DNA from 4 places in the Cellvibrio sp. ATLC23 genome. Region 4 is predicted to be linked to each of the others. Evidence: predicted binding sites of a transcription regulator. Region 4 holds the regulator's gene; each other region holds the start of a gene.
The links. The regulator sigma-54, encoded in region 4, starts transcription at its own class of promoters, with help from an activator protein. The targets are predictions, from matches to a motif close to TGGCACANNNNTTGCNNT.
Positions count from the first base shown of each region.

Region 1: a site for sigma-54 is predicted at 1,713-1,730, ahead of AC2CG4_RS15585 (CmpA/NrtA family ABC transporter substrate-binding protein). Genes of this name have one in related genera too.
Region 2: a site for sigma-54 is predicted at 1,363-1,380, ahead of cobA (uroporphyrinogen-III C-methyltransferase). Genes of this name have one in related genera too.
Region 3: a site for sigma-54 is predicted at 2,369-2,386, ahead of glgC (glucose-1-phosphate adenylyltransferase). Genes of this name have one in related genera too.

Region 1 is NZ_JBXUOS010000010.1:101,344-105,199, forward strand. Features, by position in the region: gene AC2CG4_RS15580 (sigma-54 interaction domain-containing protein) at 10-1,557, opposite strand; gene AC2CG4_RS15585 (CmpA/NrtA family ABC transporter substrate-binding protein) at 1,825-3,270, shown strand; gene ntrB (nitrate ABC transporter permease) at 3,273-3,856, shown strand, end outside.
Region 2 is NZ_JBXUOS010000007.1:211,604-215,459, reverse strand. Features, by position in the region: gene moaA (GTP 3',8-cyclase MoaA) at 1-845, opposite strand, end outside; gene cobA (uroporphyrinogen-III C-methyltransferase) at 1,459-2,274, shown strand; gene nirB (nitrite reductase large subunit NirB) at 2,331-3,856, shown strand, end outside.
Region 3 is NZ_JBXUOS010000004.1:123,533-127,388, forward strand. Features, by position in the region: gene glgB (1,4-alpha-glucan branching protein GlgB) at 1-2,078, opposite strand, end outside; gene glgC (glucose-1-phosphate adenylyltransferase) at 2,453-3,718, shown strand; gene AC2CG4_RS08295 (glycoside hydrolase family 57 protein) at 3,711-3,856, shown strand, end outside.
Region 4 is NZ_JBXUOS010000006.1:205,979-209,834, reverse strand. Features, by position in the region: gene rapZ (RNase adapter RapZ) at 1-839, opposite strand, end outside; gene ptsN (PTS IIA-like nitrogen regulatory protein PtsN) at 853-1,302, opposite strand; gene hpf (ribosome hibernation-promoting factor, HPF/YfiA family) at 1,402-1,692, opposite strand; gene AC2CG4_RS11860 (RNA polymerase factor sigma-54) at 1,799-3,403, opposite strand; gene lptB (LPS export ABC transporter ATP-binding protein) at 3,607-3,856, opposite strand, start outside.

The DNA.
Region 1 (3,856 bases), on a different contig from region 4:
ATAAAGGGGCTAACAAGCCCCTTTATTTTGACCTTTGTCTAAGCCCCATTTTTTTAAGCGCGAGGCTAGGGTCGTGGGTTTTATACCTAGCATAGCTGCAGCTCCTTCTGCGCCATAAATCTTTCCTCCTGCATTGCGGAGCGCTTCTAAGGTGGCTTGATACTGAAGGTGCTTAACCTTTTTCTCTGTAAGGCATTCGCCGTCGTGTGCTGGTTGTTTCGCGGTGAAAGCAGGTGTCAAGGGCATGTCGTCCAACACTAATTTATCCCCTGGGCTGAGAATAACTTGCCGTTCGATGCGGTTTTCCAGTTCGCGGATATTGCCCGGCCAAGGGTATTCCTGCAGGCGCTGAATTTGCGCTAGAGAAACTTTTAATTCCGGTTTATGAAAGCGTTGGCAAGTCGCCTTTAAAAAATGCGCTACCAGCAGTGGGATATCCTCCAAGCGTTCGCGCAACGGAGCTGAGCGAATAGGGAATACATTCAAACGAAAATACAGATCCTCGCGGAACAAGCCTTGATCAACCAGATTTTTTAAATTGCGATTGGTAGCGGCAATAACCCGCACGTCCACTTTGCGGGTGATAGATTCACCGACCCGTTCAAATTCTCCATCTTGCAAAACACGCAATAATTTTCCCTGCAATGCGATAGGTAATTCTCCGATTTCATCCAAAAATAAAGTGCCACCATCTGCAACTTCAAAGCGTCCAAGACGCGCGTTAACCGCGCCGGAAAATGCGCCGCGTACATGGCCAAAAAATTCGCTTTCAAACAATTCCGGTGGAATAGCCGCGCAGTTAACCCGAATTAACGGGCGTTGATTGCGTTCGCTGGCGCGATGAATAGCCCGCGCAATTAATTCCTTACCCGTGCCGGATTCGCCGTTAATTAATACGGTTGCGATTGTCGGTGCAACCAACTTAATCTGGTGATCGATCTGCTGCACTACAGCACTGTTACCGACAATATGATGGGAATTAAAGCCCTCACTGATTTCTTGTTGTAAATAGGCATTTTCCAATTCGAGTTTATGAGTCAATTGTTTAACTTGCTCTAAAGCTTCGCGCAATTCTTCCATCGTGGAATGCAATTTTGCTTCTGCACTTTTTCGTTCAGAAACATCACGAAAAATAACCACGGCACCCATAAGTTTTTCCTGATCGTAAACCGGTGTGCTGGTGTATTCGACCGGTACTGCGTGACCGTCGCAGCACCAGAAGACTTCATCGTCTACGCGTCGCACAGTGCCGTCGCGAAACGCGGCAAAAATCGGACAGTCCTGCACACAATAATCCGAACCATCGGTGTGGCTGTGGTGAATTGCCAGATGAATATTTTTGCCGAGTAATTCATTGGCCTTCCATCCTAAAATTCGCTCAGCGGCTGGGTTTACAAAGGTTGCACGACCTTCTGCATCTACCCCATAAATACCTTCACCGGCCGCATTTAATAAAAGTTGATTTTGCTGAGCAAATTCCTGAAAAGCCTGACTGATGGCAGAAATCTTAGTGTGTTGATGATCGGCACGGCACGGTGATGTAATTATTTGGTCCACGCAAATTTCCTCAATGAATTACCCATACCTGTTACAACGAAAAATCGTGCCAAGCTCAACGAAATTTCGTTGATCACGAAATTTCGTGCTGGGGTAACCTGATGAAGAAAATAAAAAAATGAATGAAATCAGCACATTGTAATTTTTTGCAGTCTTGGCACAAGGATCGCAATAGCGGTCTTGCACTACAAAAATTAACAACACATTTTTCAGACCATTACACAGCTGCGCTATTTGCTGGTGCTCTGTGCCTAAAAAGGGGGCGTTATGCGCAATAAAAGTTTGAGTGATGCCTACGATAGTGAAGTGTCTTTAACCCACACCAAAGGTTGCTCGTGTGAATCCTGTCAATTGGCAGCGAACCCGCAAGCCTATTCCCAAGCGCTGGAAAATCAGGCGGAAAGAAATTCCGACTTATCCGTTGATCAGTATGCAAAAACCTCGACCTTTTCTTCTGCCGATGAATTAATGGATCGCGCGATTGAAAATACTATTGTGCGCGCGCTCTTTAATCAGGATGACAACAGTCGTCGTCGATTTATTCGCGCGATTGGCGGCGGTACACTCGCCGCAGCTTTGTCATCCGTATTACCGCTGGGCGCTATTAAAGCCGCAGCAAAAGAACAGGGTGGTCCGCTAGAAAAGAAAAAGCTCAATGTCGGCTTTGTACCTATCACTTGCGCTACGCCAATCATCATGGCGCACCCCATGGGCTTTTACGCAAAACACGGGCTTGAAGTGGATGTCATTAAAACTGCTGGCTGGGCAGTTGCGCGCGATAAATCCCTCGCCGATGAATATGATGCATCGCATATGCTCACGCCCATGCCGCTGGCGATGAGTTTGGGTGTCGGCTCAACCGCCAAACCCTTCATCATGCCGGCGGTGGAAAATATTAATGGTCAAGCGATTGTGTTGCATGTGGATCACAAAGATAAACGCGACCCCAAGCAGTGGAAAGGATTTAAATTTGGTGTGCCGTTTGAATTTTCCATGCATAACTTTTTATTGCGCTACTACCTCGCTGAACACGGTATAGATCCTGATAAAGATGTGCAGATCCGCGTAGTACCGCCGCCGGAAATGGTGGCCAATTTGCGCGCGGGTAATCTCGATGGTTATCTCTCACCCGATCCTTTTAATCAGCGCGCAGTCTGGGAAAAAGTCGGTTTTATTCACATGCTCACTAAAGATATTTGGGACGGTCACCCCTGTTGCGCATTTGCCTGCAGCAAAGAATTTGCACTGACTAATCCGAATACCTACGGTGCTTTATTAAAATCCATTGTTGAAGCAACGCACTTTTCATCAGCGGCAGAAAATCGCAAAGATATTGCAGCAGCAATTGCGCCAGCCAACTATCTCAATCAACCCGTGCAAGTCATTGAACAAGTATTACTAGGCCGTTATGCCGATGGTTTGGGCGCAGTAAAAAATGATCCCGCGCGAATTGATTTTGATCCTTTTCCTTGGCATTCCATGGCGGTATGGATTCTCACGCAAATGAAACGCTGGGGTTACATCAAAGGGGATATGGATTATCAAGGCATTGCGCGTGAAGTGTATCTCGCTGCCGATTGTGAAAAAGTGATGAAAGAGTTGGGCTATGCGGTGCCGACCAGCACCAACAAAAACTATTTCATTATGGGTAAGGAGTTTGATGTAACCAAACCAGAAGAATATATCAACAGCTTTGCCATTCGGAGAAGTTAACCATGCGTTCTCTGGATATTCGCGCGTGGGTTTTATCGCTAAGTTTTTTAGTGATTGTTTTAGGTACCTGGGAATTTGCAGTACAGGTACCTGAAGCAACTGAAGCGCAATCTGAATATGAATTGCTCATGGGCGGTGCGGAACAGGAAGCGCGCATTCCACCACCCTCTGCAATTGCTGTGCGCGCATGGGAAGAGTTGAGCAACCCGTTTTATGATGCAGGCCCCAATGATAAGGGCATAGGTATTCAATTAGGTTATTCAATTTATCGTGTACTGAGTGGATTTTTTCTTGCGGTAATTATTGCGCTACCAGTGGGATTTTTAATTGGTATGTCGCCGCTCATGTATCGCGCACTAAATCCTTACATTCAGTTATTGCGCCCTATATCGCCACTGGCTTGGATGCCGCTTGCTTTATTTGTGATTAAAGATTCCGAAACCTCTGCGATATTTGTGATTTTTATTTGCTCGATTTGGCCGATGTTATTAAACACCGCATTTGGTGTGGCTAATGTGCGCGAAGATTGGATCAATGTCGCCCGCACCCATGAACTCTCACCTTTACGCACGGCGTTCACCGTTAT
Region 2 (3,856 bases), on a different contig from region 4:
AGATCCACGCTATTTTCCTGACCTAAACACAATAATAATTTTCCGGTAGCGGTGACGCGCACGCGGTTGCAGCTGCTGCAAAAATTATTGGAGTGGGGCGAGATAAAACCAATCTGTGAATCATAACCGCTTGTTTGCCAGTAGCGCGCGGGCCCGGCGTTGTCTTGTTTGGCAGCAACCGGCTGTAGTGAATGATGTTGGCTGATGCGTGCGCGCAGCTCAGCGCTACTGACAAATTCTGCGGCGCGGCCATGTTCATCGATTCGGCCCAGTGGCATCTCTTCGATAAAACTGATATCCAATCCCTCATCCAGTGCAAATTGCACCAGTGCGGGCACTTCATCGGCATTGTAGTGTTTAAGTGCAACACAATTGAGTTTGATACGTTTAAAACCTGCTGCTTGTGCAGCCTTAATGCCCGCCAGCACCTGCTTGATATCGCCCACGCGGGTGAGTTGGCGGAAGCGTTCGGGATTGAGGCTATCGAGGCTGATATTAATGCGGTCTACTCCCGCATCTTTTATTGCCTGTGCGTGCTGGGGCAGATGGGTGCCGTTGGTGGTCAGGCACAGTTCGGCCAAGCCGGGCAATTGCCCTAATCGCGCTAGCAGAGCAACAATACCGCGCCGGATTAAGGGTTCGCCACCGGTGATGCGCAGCTTGGTTACACCCAGCGCAACAAAGGCTTCGCCAAGTGTTGCCAGTTCTTCAATACTCAACACTTCGGCGCGCGGCAGAAAAGTCATTTCCTCCGCCATGCAATAAACGCAGCGCAGGTCGCAGCGGTCAGTCACTGACAGGCGCACGTAATTGATGGTTCGGCCAAAGTTATCGATTAATTGCATATATAAAGAAGCTGATTCCAGAAAGATGAGGCACTCTAGCTATGCTATCCAATTCACTCAAGCCAATTCACACTCAGGTCAATGAAATCAGAATGGCTCCATTGTGGTTTGCAATCGGTTAGCCAGCTTTTTCCGCGTACGGGAGGTTCTTGGTAAAAGGCATGTTCCAAAATAGGGATTTTTAAAATTCTACACCTTTAACTGCCCCTTCTTCAGGTTTTTATGCAATCGCACCTAACCTAAATAGCCAGATACTCACCTAAAATCTGGCTGAAATTTATAAAATGTTTTCTTGTGGTGCGTGTTGCACCATCACAATGTTTTTATATGGTGCATTTTCGAAAAAAGTAAAAGCCTTATTTTGCTGCGCATTGGTGCGACTTTGCACCATTTAAATTCATTTCGGCTCGTTATGAATCGGAGGGCTAAACAGTCTACTGTAATTGTTGTGTTTGTTTGAAAATATAAACTAATGAAATATAAGGAAAAATATTTTTTTTTGGCGTTTTTTTCGATCTGGCATTGCGCTTGCAACTGCACACCTGTAACCCAATAGCAGGTGTATGCCATGACCCAGTTTTTCAAAGCCAGCATAGAAACTCTTCCTTCTGCCATGCTGAAGCAGCGCAGTGACGCCAATGAACGCGCTAAAAAATCCCGCGTAGGCAAGGTCTGGTTGGTGGGTGCAGGTCCTGGCGATGCTGAATTGTTAACGGTGAAAGCACTGCGTGCAATCAATACCGCCGATATTATTTTTTACGATTATTTAGTCAGCGCTGATATTCGCGCACTCTTCCCTAAAAATATTCCCGCGCACTATGTTGGCAAAGCAAAAAACCAGCACAGCATCGCGCAAGAAGATCTCAATCAATTATTGGTTAAGCAAGCGCAGCTCGGTTTGACCGTGTGCCGTATTAAAGGTGGCGATCCTTTTGTGTTTGGTCGCGGCGGCGAAGAACTATTGGAGCTGCGTAGCGCTGGCATCGAAGCAGAAGTGATTCCGGGTATTACCTCTGCCTCTGGCTGCAGCACCTATGCCGACATCCCCTTAACTCATCGCGGTTTGTCGCAAGGCTGTACTTTTGTTACCGGTCATGCAGAAAAAAGTTTGGATGTAAATTGGAATGCGCTGGCGCAATTGAATCACACGTTGGTGTTTTATATGGGGTTGACTCGCGCTGATGAAATTGCAGAAAAATTATTGGCCGGTGGCTTGGCTGCCGATACGCCGGTAGCGATTATTGAAAACGGTTGCCGTAAAGATCAGCGCGATATTATTTCGACTTTGAAAGAATTTCCTGTAGCAGTGTTGCGCGAAAAAGTGCAATCACCGGCGTTAATTATTGTCGGCGAAGTGGTGCGCATGAAAGAAAAATTGCACGCACAGGTGCAATTGCATGTATCTGAAGAGCAATACCTGTTGGCTTGATTGATAGCCCTTTTAAAAATTAGTTAATACAAAAATTTCACGACCGTGAGGCAGATATGAAGAAGCGCATTGTAGTAGTTGGCAACGGCATGGTAGGCCACAAATTTATCGATAATCTGGTGAATCATGCAGATGCTGATCAATATCAGGTAATCACTTTTTCTGAGGAGCCGCGCCTCGCTTATGACCGCGTTCAGCTCTCCAAATATTTTTCCGGTTCTACCGCTGAGGATTTAATGCTCACCAGCGAAGATTACTACACCGAAAAATCTGTTGAATTTATCCTGAAAGATAAAGTGGTCGATCTGGATTTTGAAAACAAAGAAGTGATCACTGCATCAGGTCGCCGTGAAGGTTACGACAAATTAGTTCTTGCTACAGGTTCATTCCCGTTTGTTCCTCCTATTCCGGGCAATAACGGTGAACACTGTTTGGTGTATCGCACCATTGAAGATTTGGAAGCTATTACTCGCTCCGCACAACAGAGCAAAATTGGTGTAGTGGTGGGTGGTGGTCTGCTCGGTTTGGAGGCGGCGGCCGCATTAAAAGCCGCTGGCCTTGAAACTCACGTGGTGGAATTTGCCCCGCGTTTAATGGCTGTACAGCTCGATGAAGGTGGCGGTAAATTACTGCGTCGTAAAATTGAAGCGATCGGCGTAAAAGTGCACACGCAAAAAGCGACTAATGAAATTGTTGCCGGTACTGAAGCGCGCTACCGCATGAACTTTGCCGATGGCAGCCATCTTGAAACCGATATGATTTTGTTCTCTGCCGGTATTCGCCCGCAAGACGAACTCGCGCGCAAGTGCGGCATTCAAGTAGGTGAGCGCGGCGGTATTGTAGTCGATAACAATTGCCAAACGAATTTGGATGATGTGTACGCAATTGGTGAATGTGCACTCTGGAATAATCGTATTTACGGTTTGGTTGCCCCAGGTTATCAAATGGCAAAAGTCGCTCTGTCGCATATCACTGGTGGCAGCGAACAATTTATGGGTGCGGATATGAGCACCAAATTAAAATTACTCGGCGTAGATGTAGCATCAATTGGCGATGCTCATGGCGCAACACCCGGTTCATTAAGCTACACCTACAGCAATGATGTAGAAGAAGTTTACAAGCGTATGATTGTGTCGGCCGACAATAAAAAATTGTTGGGCGCAGTATTGGTAGGCGATGTAGAAGCCTACGGCACTTTGCAACAAATGTGTGTGAACGGCATGGATTTGCCGGAAGACCCCAACTGTTTAATTCTGCCCAGTGTTGATGGTGCAGGTATGGCCATCGGTGTGGATGCATTGCCAGAAGCGGCGATGATCTGTTCGTGTTTTGATGTCAGTAAAGGTGCAATTTGTTGTGCCGTGCAAGACGGTGCGCGCACCATGGGTGACATCAAAGCAGTTACCAAAGCCTCTACCGGTTGCGGCGGCTGTTCAGCATTAACCAAACAAGTGATGGATGCCGAGTTAGTGAAGCTCGGGGTAGAAGTAAGCAACCATATTTGTGAGCATTTCCCGCACTCGCGTCAGGAATTGGCCGACATAGTGCGCATTAAACAAATTAAATCCTTTGATGATTTGTT
Region 3 (3,856 bases), on a different contig from region 4:
CTGGAATCGGAATTTAATACCTCATGATAAGTGCCGGCCACTGGTACTCCTATCCGATAATTGGATCGAGTGACCGGGGTGAAATTTAGTATGACGATACTAAAATCTTGATCACTTTTGCGGATATAGCTCACAATTGACTGTGTGCTGTCGTGACAGTCAATCCATTCAAATCCATCGCCGCGAAAATTGCGCTGATAAAGTGATGGCATGCTGGTGTAGCAGTGATTCAAATCTTTCACCAATGTATGCATGCCTTGATGCGGGGCGTAGTCTAATAAGTTCCAATCGAGTGTGCGGGCTTGTGCCCATTCACTCCACTGAGCGAATTCACTCCCCATAAATAATAATTTAGTGCCGGGGTAGGTAAATAGATAAGTATAGAGTAAGCGCAAGTTGGCGAATTTTTGCCAATCGTCACCGGGCATTTTATTAATCATACTGCCTTTGCCGTGTACCACCTCATCGTGCGAAAACGGCAGCATAAAATTTTCGGTAAAGGCGTACATCATGCCAAAGGTTAATTGGTTGTGATGATACTGGCGATGGATTGGGTCTTTGCTAATGTAGTCGAGGGTGTCGTGCATCCAGCCCATATTCCACTTCATTGAAAACCCCAAGCCGCCGACCCAGGTTGGGCGAGTGACTTGCGGCCAGGCAGTTGACTCTTCTGCAATTACCAAAGCGCCGGGATGTTGCCCGTGGCAAACCTCGTTGAGTTTTTGCAAAAACGTCATAGCTTCAAGATTTTCATTGCCACCATGAATATTGGGTATCCATTCGCCCGGTTCACGCGAATAATCCAAGTGCAACATGGAGGCAACCGCATCAACACGTAGACCATCGAGGTGATATTCCTTTAACCAAAAGAGTGCGTTAGCCAACAAAAAATTGCGTACTTCATTGCGGCCATAGTTGTATATCAAGGTGCCCCAGTCGCGATGCTCACCCAGACGCGGATCTTCATGTTCATAGAGTGCAGAGCCATCAAAACGCGCGAGGGCGTGTGCGTCTTTGGGAAAGTGTGCGGGAACCCAATCGAGGATAATCCCAATATTGTGGCGATGGAGGTAATCTACAAAATAGCGGAAATCGTCTGGTGTGCCAAAACGGCTTGTCGGGGCATAGTAACCGGTCGTTTGATAACCCCATGAGTCATCAAGGGGGTGTTCGCTGACGGGCATAATTTCGATATGAGTAAATCCAAGAGGTTTTACGTAATCGACGAGCTGGTGCGCGAGCTCGCGATAATTCATAAATTCACCCTCCCAGCCGCGCCGCCAAGAGCCGAGATGCATTTCGTAAACCGATAGTGGTGATGATTGCCAATCCCATTCTGCACGTTTACTTATCCAGTCGCTGTCCTGCCATTCATAATCCGATGGGGCTTTGACAATCGACCCGGTCAACGGACGCAATTCAAACGCCTGACCATAGGGGTCTGATTTAAGGAATACTGCGCCGGTCGCGCGATTACGAATTTCAAATTTGTATAAGGCCCCAGCATTAATGCCGGGGATAAATACCTCCCACAATCCGCTGCCGCCACGGACGCGCAAAGGGTGGTGGCGTCCATCCCAATCATTAAAGTCACCCACAACACTAATGCGTTCAGCATTGGGTGCCCAAGTGGCAAATAACACACCATCAATACCGTTAACTGTGCGAGGGTGCGCCCCCAAGTGTTGGTAGATGTTCCAATGTTGACCTTCCGCGAACAGGTGTATATCGATATCGCCCAATTGTGGTGCAAAAGAATAAGGGTCGAATTCGGTCCGCGTTTGATTGTGGCGATCAGTCCATTGCAGTTGGTAATGCATTGGAAGAATTTTTCCCAGCCCATACCATTCAAAAAAATCAGTGCCCTCTACCCGATTTAGAGATAGCTGTTCTGCATTGGTCAAGAGAGCTGCTGTGCGCGCGCCAGGAAGATATGCCCGCACTAGCGTATCGGCCGTGGCTGTCGCTTGAGCGCCAAGCGAGTGGCGCCCAAGTACTTCGAAAGGATCGTGATGGGTTGCAGTTATGATGCGCAACATCTCGTGAGATAAGGGGCTGTCCTGTTTCACAGTTAACATTCAATCGATTCCTAAATGATTATTTTGGCGCGTGAATTTTCACTTTTTTGTTCATGCACACTTTTGGGCTACATAAAAACGTAATATCGCTAAGCTCTACTAGCTTAACGAGTATCTGTTATTTTTGTTGCACCATTTTTTTACAAAAAAACTTTTCAATTAAAAATATTTGCAGGTTCAATGCCAAACTTGAGGCTACACTTTGTTTTGCATTTAAAACGAGCATAAATAGTATTATCAATGAACAAAAAAATGCTCGCATGCATCGAGTTAGATCTCAATTAATTTATTGGCACTGATATTGCTCTTATCTAAGCATAGCATTCACAGAAAATTCATCATTCAGACACAATCGCTATAAGGAATACGTAGTAATGAGTAAACCAACATCTGGGCGTTTTGTTAGCCGTCTTACAAGAGAAACATTAGCCATTATTCTTGCCGGTGGGCGAGGCTCTCGGCTACATCAACTAACTGATTGGCGCGCAAAGCCTGCTGTGCATTTTGGTGGTAAATTTCGGATCATCGATTTTCCACTCTCTAATTGTGTTAATTCTGGTATTCGTCGCATCAGCGTATTGACGCAATACAAGTCGCACTCTTTAGATAGGCATGTACAGCGCGGCTGGGGTTTTCTGGGGGGCGAGTTGGGCGAGTTCGTTGAATTGCTGCCTGCGCAACAACGGTTGAGTGAGTCTTGGTATGCGGGTACCGCGGATGCAGTTTTACAGAATATTGATATCATTCGCCGCCATAATCCTGAGTATGTCTTAATTCTTGCTGGTGATCATGTATATAAAATGGACTACGGCACCATGATTGCGGCGCATGTTGAGCGCGGTGCAGATATTACCGTTGGATGTATTGAGGTGCCCTTGGAAATTGCACATGCTTTTGGTGTGATGGACATGGATAAGGATTATAAAATTGTAAAATTTACAGAAAAACCTGCGAATCCAGAGCCTATGCCAGGCAAGCCCGATAAAGCACTGGCGTCCATGGGCATTTATGTGTTTAGCACCAAAGTGTTGTTCCGCGAGTTATTAAAGGATCGCGATAACCCCAACTCTTCGCACGATTTTGGCAAAGATATTATCCCTTCAATGATTAAATCTCATCGTGTTACGGCGTTTCCTTTTCGCGATCCAGTCTCCGGTGGCGATGCTTATTGGCGCGATGTCGGCACAGTCGACTCACTTTGGGAGGCTAATCTTGAATTGACCGGAATCACCCCTGAATTGGATTTATACGATGCCGAATGGCCAATTTGGACTTATCAAGAACAAGTTGCGCCAGCAAAATTTGTTTTTAATGATGATGGCCGTCGCGGTTATGCGGTTGATTCATTAATCGCGGGCGGCTGTATTATTTCCGGCTCTGCTATTAAGCATTCATTACTGTTCCCGCGTGTGCGCGTACACTCCTATTGCGAAATTGAAGACTCAGTTTTGTTCCCGACCGTTGAAGTAGGGCGCCGCTGCAAAATTCGCAAGGCACTGATTGATCGGCGCTGTAAGATCCCCGAGGGCACCATCATTGGTTATGATTTGGAAGAGGATAAAAAACGTTTCCACGTGTCTCCGAAAGGTGTAGTGCTAGTAACCCCCGACATGTTAGGACAGGATGAAATCAATGGTTAATAATGGCAAAACGAAGGTCGTTTTTCTCTGGCATATGCATCAGCCTGACTATCGCGACATTATGACGGGAGAGTATTATTTTCCTTGGACTTATCTTCACGCTATTAAAGACTACGTTGATATGGCTGCGCACATCGA
Region 4 (3,856 bases):
TGGCGAACTTGTACATCGCTAAAACTGTGATCGAAATGTTTTTGTAACCGTTCGGATAAATACACCGAACGGTGTTGGCCGCCGGTACAGCCTATCGCAATAGTAATGTAACTGCGGTTGTTGGCTTGGTAGCGCGGCAACCAGCGGGTCAGGTAATGTTCTATATCGTCGTACATTTCCTTTACCGTTATTTGTTCTTCAAGGAACTCAATCACGTCCTGATCTCTGCCTGTCTGGGGTCGCAATGCAGGTTTCCAATGAGGATTGGGCAGGCAGCGCGCATCGAATACCAAATCGGCATTAACCGGAACCCCGTGCTTGAACCCAAAGGATTCAAACAAAATAGCCATAGTCGATTCACTGCGCCCCACCACACGCTCTTTTACTAAATCGCGCAATTCGTGCAGGTTCAGGTGGCTGGTATCGATGACTTGATCGGCGCAGTCGCGAATAGGTTCAAGTAGCTGATCTTCTGCGCTAATAGCTTCTTCCAAGCTGGTGTGTTTATCGGACAGTGGATGCTTGCGTCGGGTTTCACTAAAGCGTTGGATTAGCACAGATGGCTGTGAATCTAGAAACAGGGTTTGGAAGGGTAGGTGAGCCTCCTTTAGGGTGCTAATCATTTGCGGAAAGATGGCCAGATCCTGCCAGGCATTGCGCACATCTATGCCAATCGCAAACCGGTGCTGGTCGTCTTTGTGGATCTGGATCTGGGCAACCAGTGCGGGCAACAGGCTCACCGGCAGATTGTCGATACAGTTAAAACCCACGTCTTCCAAAACGTGAAGCGCTGTACTTTTACCCGACCCTGACAGGCCGCTGACGATCACCAGATGCATAACAAAATCCTGCTTAAGTGATTAGCGCTGCTTGATAAAGCGCTTCGTTGCTCTTGGCCGCCCGCAAACGCTGGCGGTATTCAGCGTTATTTAATGCACCAGCAAGCGCGGCGAGGGTTTGTAAATGTTCGCTATGGGCATCTTCCGGCACCAGCATGGCGAATAAAATATCGACTGGCTGCGAGTCTATGGCATCGAAGTCGATTGGCGCAGCCAGAGTGATCAGCGCACCTACGGTGCCGCTGCAATGCTCAACCCGGCAGTGGGGAATCGCAATGCCGTGGCCTATGCCGGTAGAACCCAGACGCTCGCGGCCAATCAGGCGGCGAAATAATTCATCGGCATCGATATCGGGAATATCTTGTGCGATGGTGTTGGCGAGCAACTCCAGTGCACGTTTTTTACTGCCACCTTCAACGCCACAAAGTGTGCGGCCGGGGCTAATCAGGGATTGAATTTGCATAACAAGGTGATGCTGTGCATCTCTCAACAAGTGATGCCGACATCGCATACTAGCAATGGCGGCATAGGTTCAAATTAACGATGGCTGGCTGCCATGCACTCAGCGATGACTGCGCATTTTCTCTTTGTGTTTAATCAATTGACGATCAAGCTTGTCGGATAGTGCATCAATAGCGGTATACAGGTCTTCATGGGTGGCATCGGCAAATAAATCTTTACCGCTTACATGAATAGTGGCTTCTGCTTTTTGAATCAGTTTATCTACCGAGAGGATGACATTAACACTGGTGATGCGGTCGTTGTGCAGGCTCAGTCGCTCCAATTTACTGGAGACATACTCTCTCATTGAATCAGTTACTTCTACGTGGTGACCGCTGATATTTAATTGCATAAGTACTTCCTCTCGCTGGAAACAAAACGGCTGTTACTAGAGCAGCCTCACAATACAACCTACATTAGACTCACACTGTTAATCTAGTTATTTTGAGCATTAATTGCTAAATCGTTTTGCGCTCATTCGATGGCGGAATGTTGAGCGACTCACGATATTTGGCAATCGTACGTCGCGCCACTTGAATGCCTTGCTCGCCGAGCAGGTCGGTAATTTTACTGTCGCTCAATGGTTTTTTCGGGTTTTCAGCACTGACCAATTTTTTGATGATGGCGCGAATTGCAGTCGATGAACACTCTCCGCCGCTGTCGGTGCTGACGTGACTGGAGAAAAAATATTTCAATTCAAAAATACCCTGCGGTGTGTGCATGTATTTTTGCGTAGTGACTCGCGAAATAGTCGATTCGTGCATCTCCACAATTTCGGCTATATCGTGCAGCACCAATGGCTTCATTGCCTCGGGGCCGTAATCTAAAAAGCCGCGCTGTTTTTCTACGATACAGCTCGCCACTTTCAGCAGGGTTTCATTGCGGCTTTGCAAACTTTTTAAGAACCAGCGCGCTTCTTGCAGATTATCTTTTAAAAATGTGTTGTCGGTGCTGGAGTCGGCGCGTTTCACCATGGAGGCGTAATCGGAATTGATGCGCAAGCGCGGCGCTATGTCCGGGTTGAGTTCAACTATCCAGCGACCATCGCGTTTGTCGACAAATACATCGGGAACAACGTATTCGGTATCGCCATTGGCAATCATATCGCCCGGCCGCGGATTTAAACTTTGAATTAAGGCTACCGCTTGGCTTAACTCTGCTTCTTTTAATTTGGTACGGCGCATTAGCTGGCGATAATCGCGGCTGCCGAGCACTGGCAAGTATTGTTTGGTAATTAACTTTGCCGCTTCCAAAAACGGTGTTTTGGGGTCAAATTGTTGCAACTGTACCAGCAGGCATTCAGATAGATTTTGGCTGCACACGCCGCAGGGATCAAACTGCTGTAAACGGTGTTGAACGGCTTGGACTTCATCCAGTTCCAGCTCTTCAAAATCGCCGCGCATACCTTCAAAAATTTCTTCGATACTGATGGACAGCATGCCGCTGGGCTCCACTGCATCGATAATTGCCATGGCCAGTACACGGTCGCGGTCCGACATAGGCGTCAGATTCAATTGCCACATCAGGTGGTCGTAGAGCGAATCTGTCACTGCGCGGCGGCTCTCGAAATCACCGTCTTCGTTGTCGTAATTGCTGGAGCTGCCGCTAGAGGAGGATTGGTACACATCATCCCAACTGGTATCTACTGGCAAATCGCTGGGAATGGAGTCGCTCCAATCGCCGCTGTCTGCGCTAAAGCTTTCGCCTTCGCCATAGACATCGCTATCGCCATCGCTGGTGTTACTGGTCTCGCTGTAATTATCGCCAGTAGAGGAAAAGTTTTCGCTTGCGGTAAAGTCGCTGCCGTGATCAGCGCCCGCTTCCGCGGCGATTTCCAATTGGCGGGTGTAATCTGCTTTGTCCTGCTCGCTACCTTCATACTCATTGGTTGAGTTTGACGAATCGAAGGCTTCTTCCATTTCCAGCATTGGGTTGGATTCGAGCGCTTCCTGGATTTCTTGTTGCAGATCTAAGGTCGATAGTTGCAAAAGGCGAATAGCCTGTTGCAATTGTGGGGTCATGGTCAGCTGTTGACCGAGTTTGAGCTGGAGAGATTGCTTCATTATGTGAACGACAAACCCTTATAACGCGGATGGAAAACATCGGATAAGGGGAGTTTAGTCAGGGTTTGGCGCGCAAGCAATACAGTTAAGCAAGCTTTATGCCTAATGGATAAAGATTGTTACTTGTCAAGTTTTTTGTGTGTTGCTTATGGTGGTGCCATTAAGGCAGTTGGTAACACTCTTAGCGCAGGGATTTGACTCGCTTACAAGCGGAAATGCTCACCCAGATAGACCTCGCGCACTTTAGTATTGCTGAGCACAGTGTCTGCATCACCTTCGGCAATAATGTGGCCTTCGCTGACAATATAAGCGGTCTCGCAGATATCCAGCGTCTCGCGCACGTTGTGGTCGGTAATTAACACGCCGATGCCGCGATCTTTAAGGTGGCGCACAATTTCTTTGATGTCGTTGACAGAGATGGGGTCAACACCGGCAAAGGGTTCATCGAGCAGA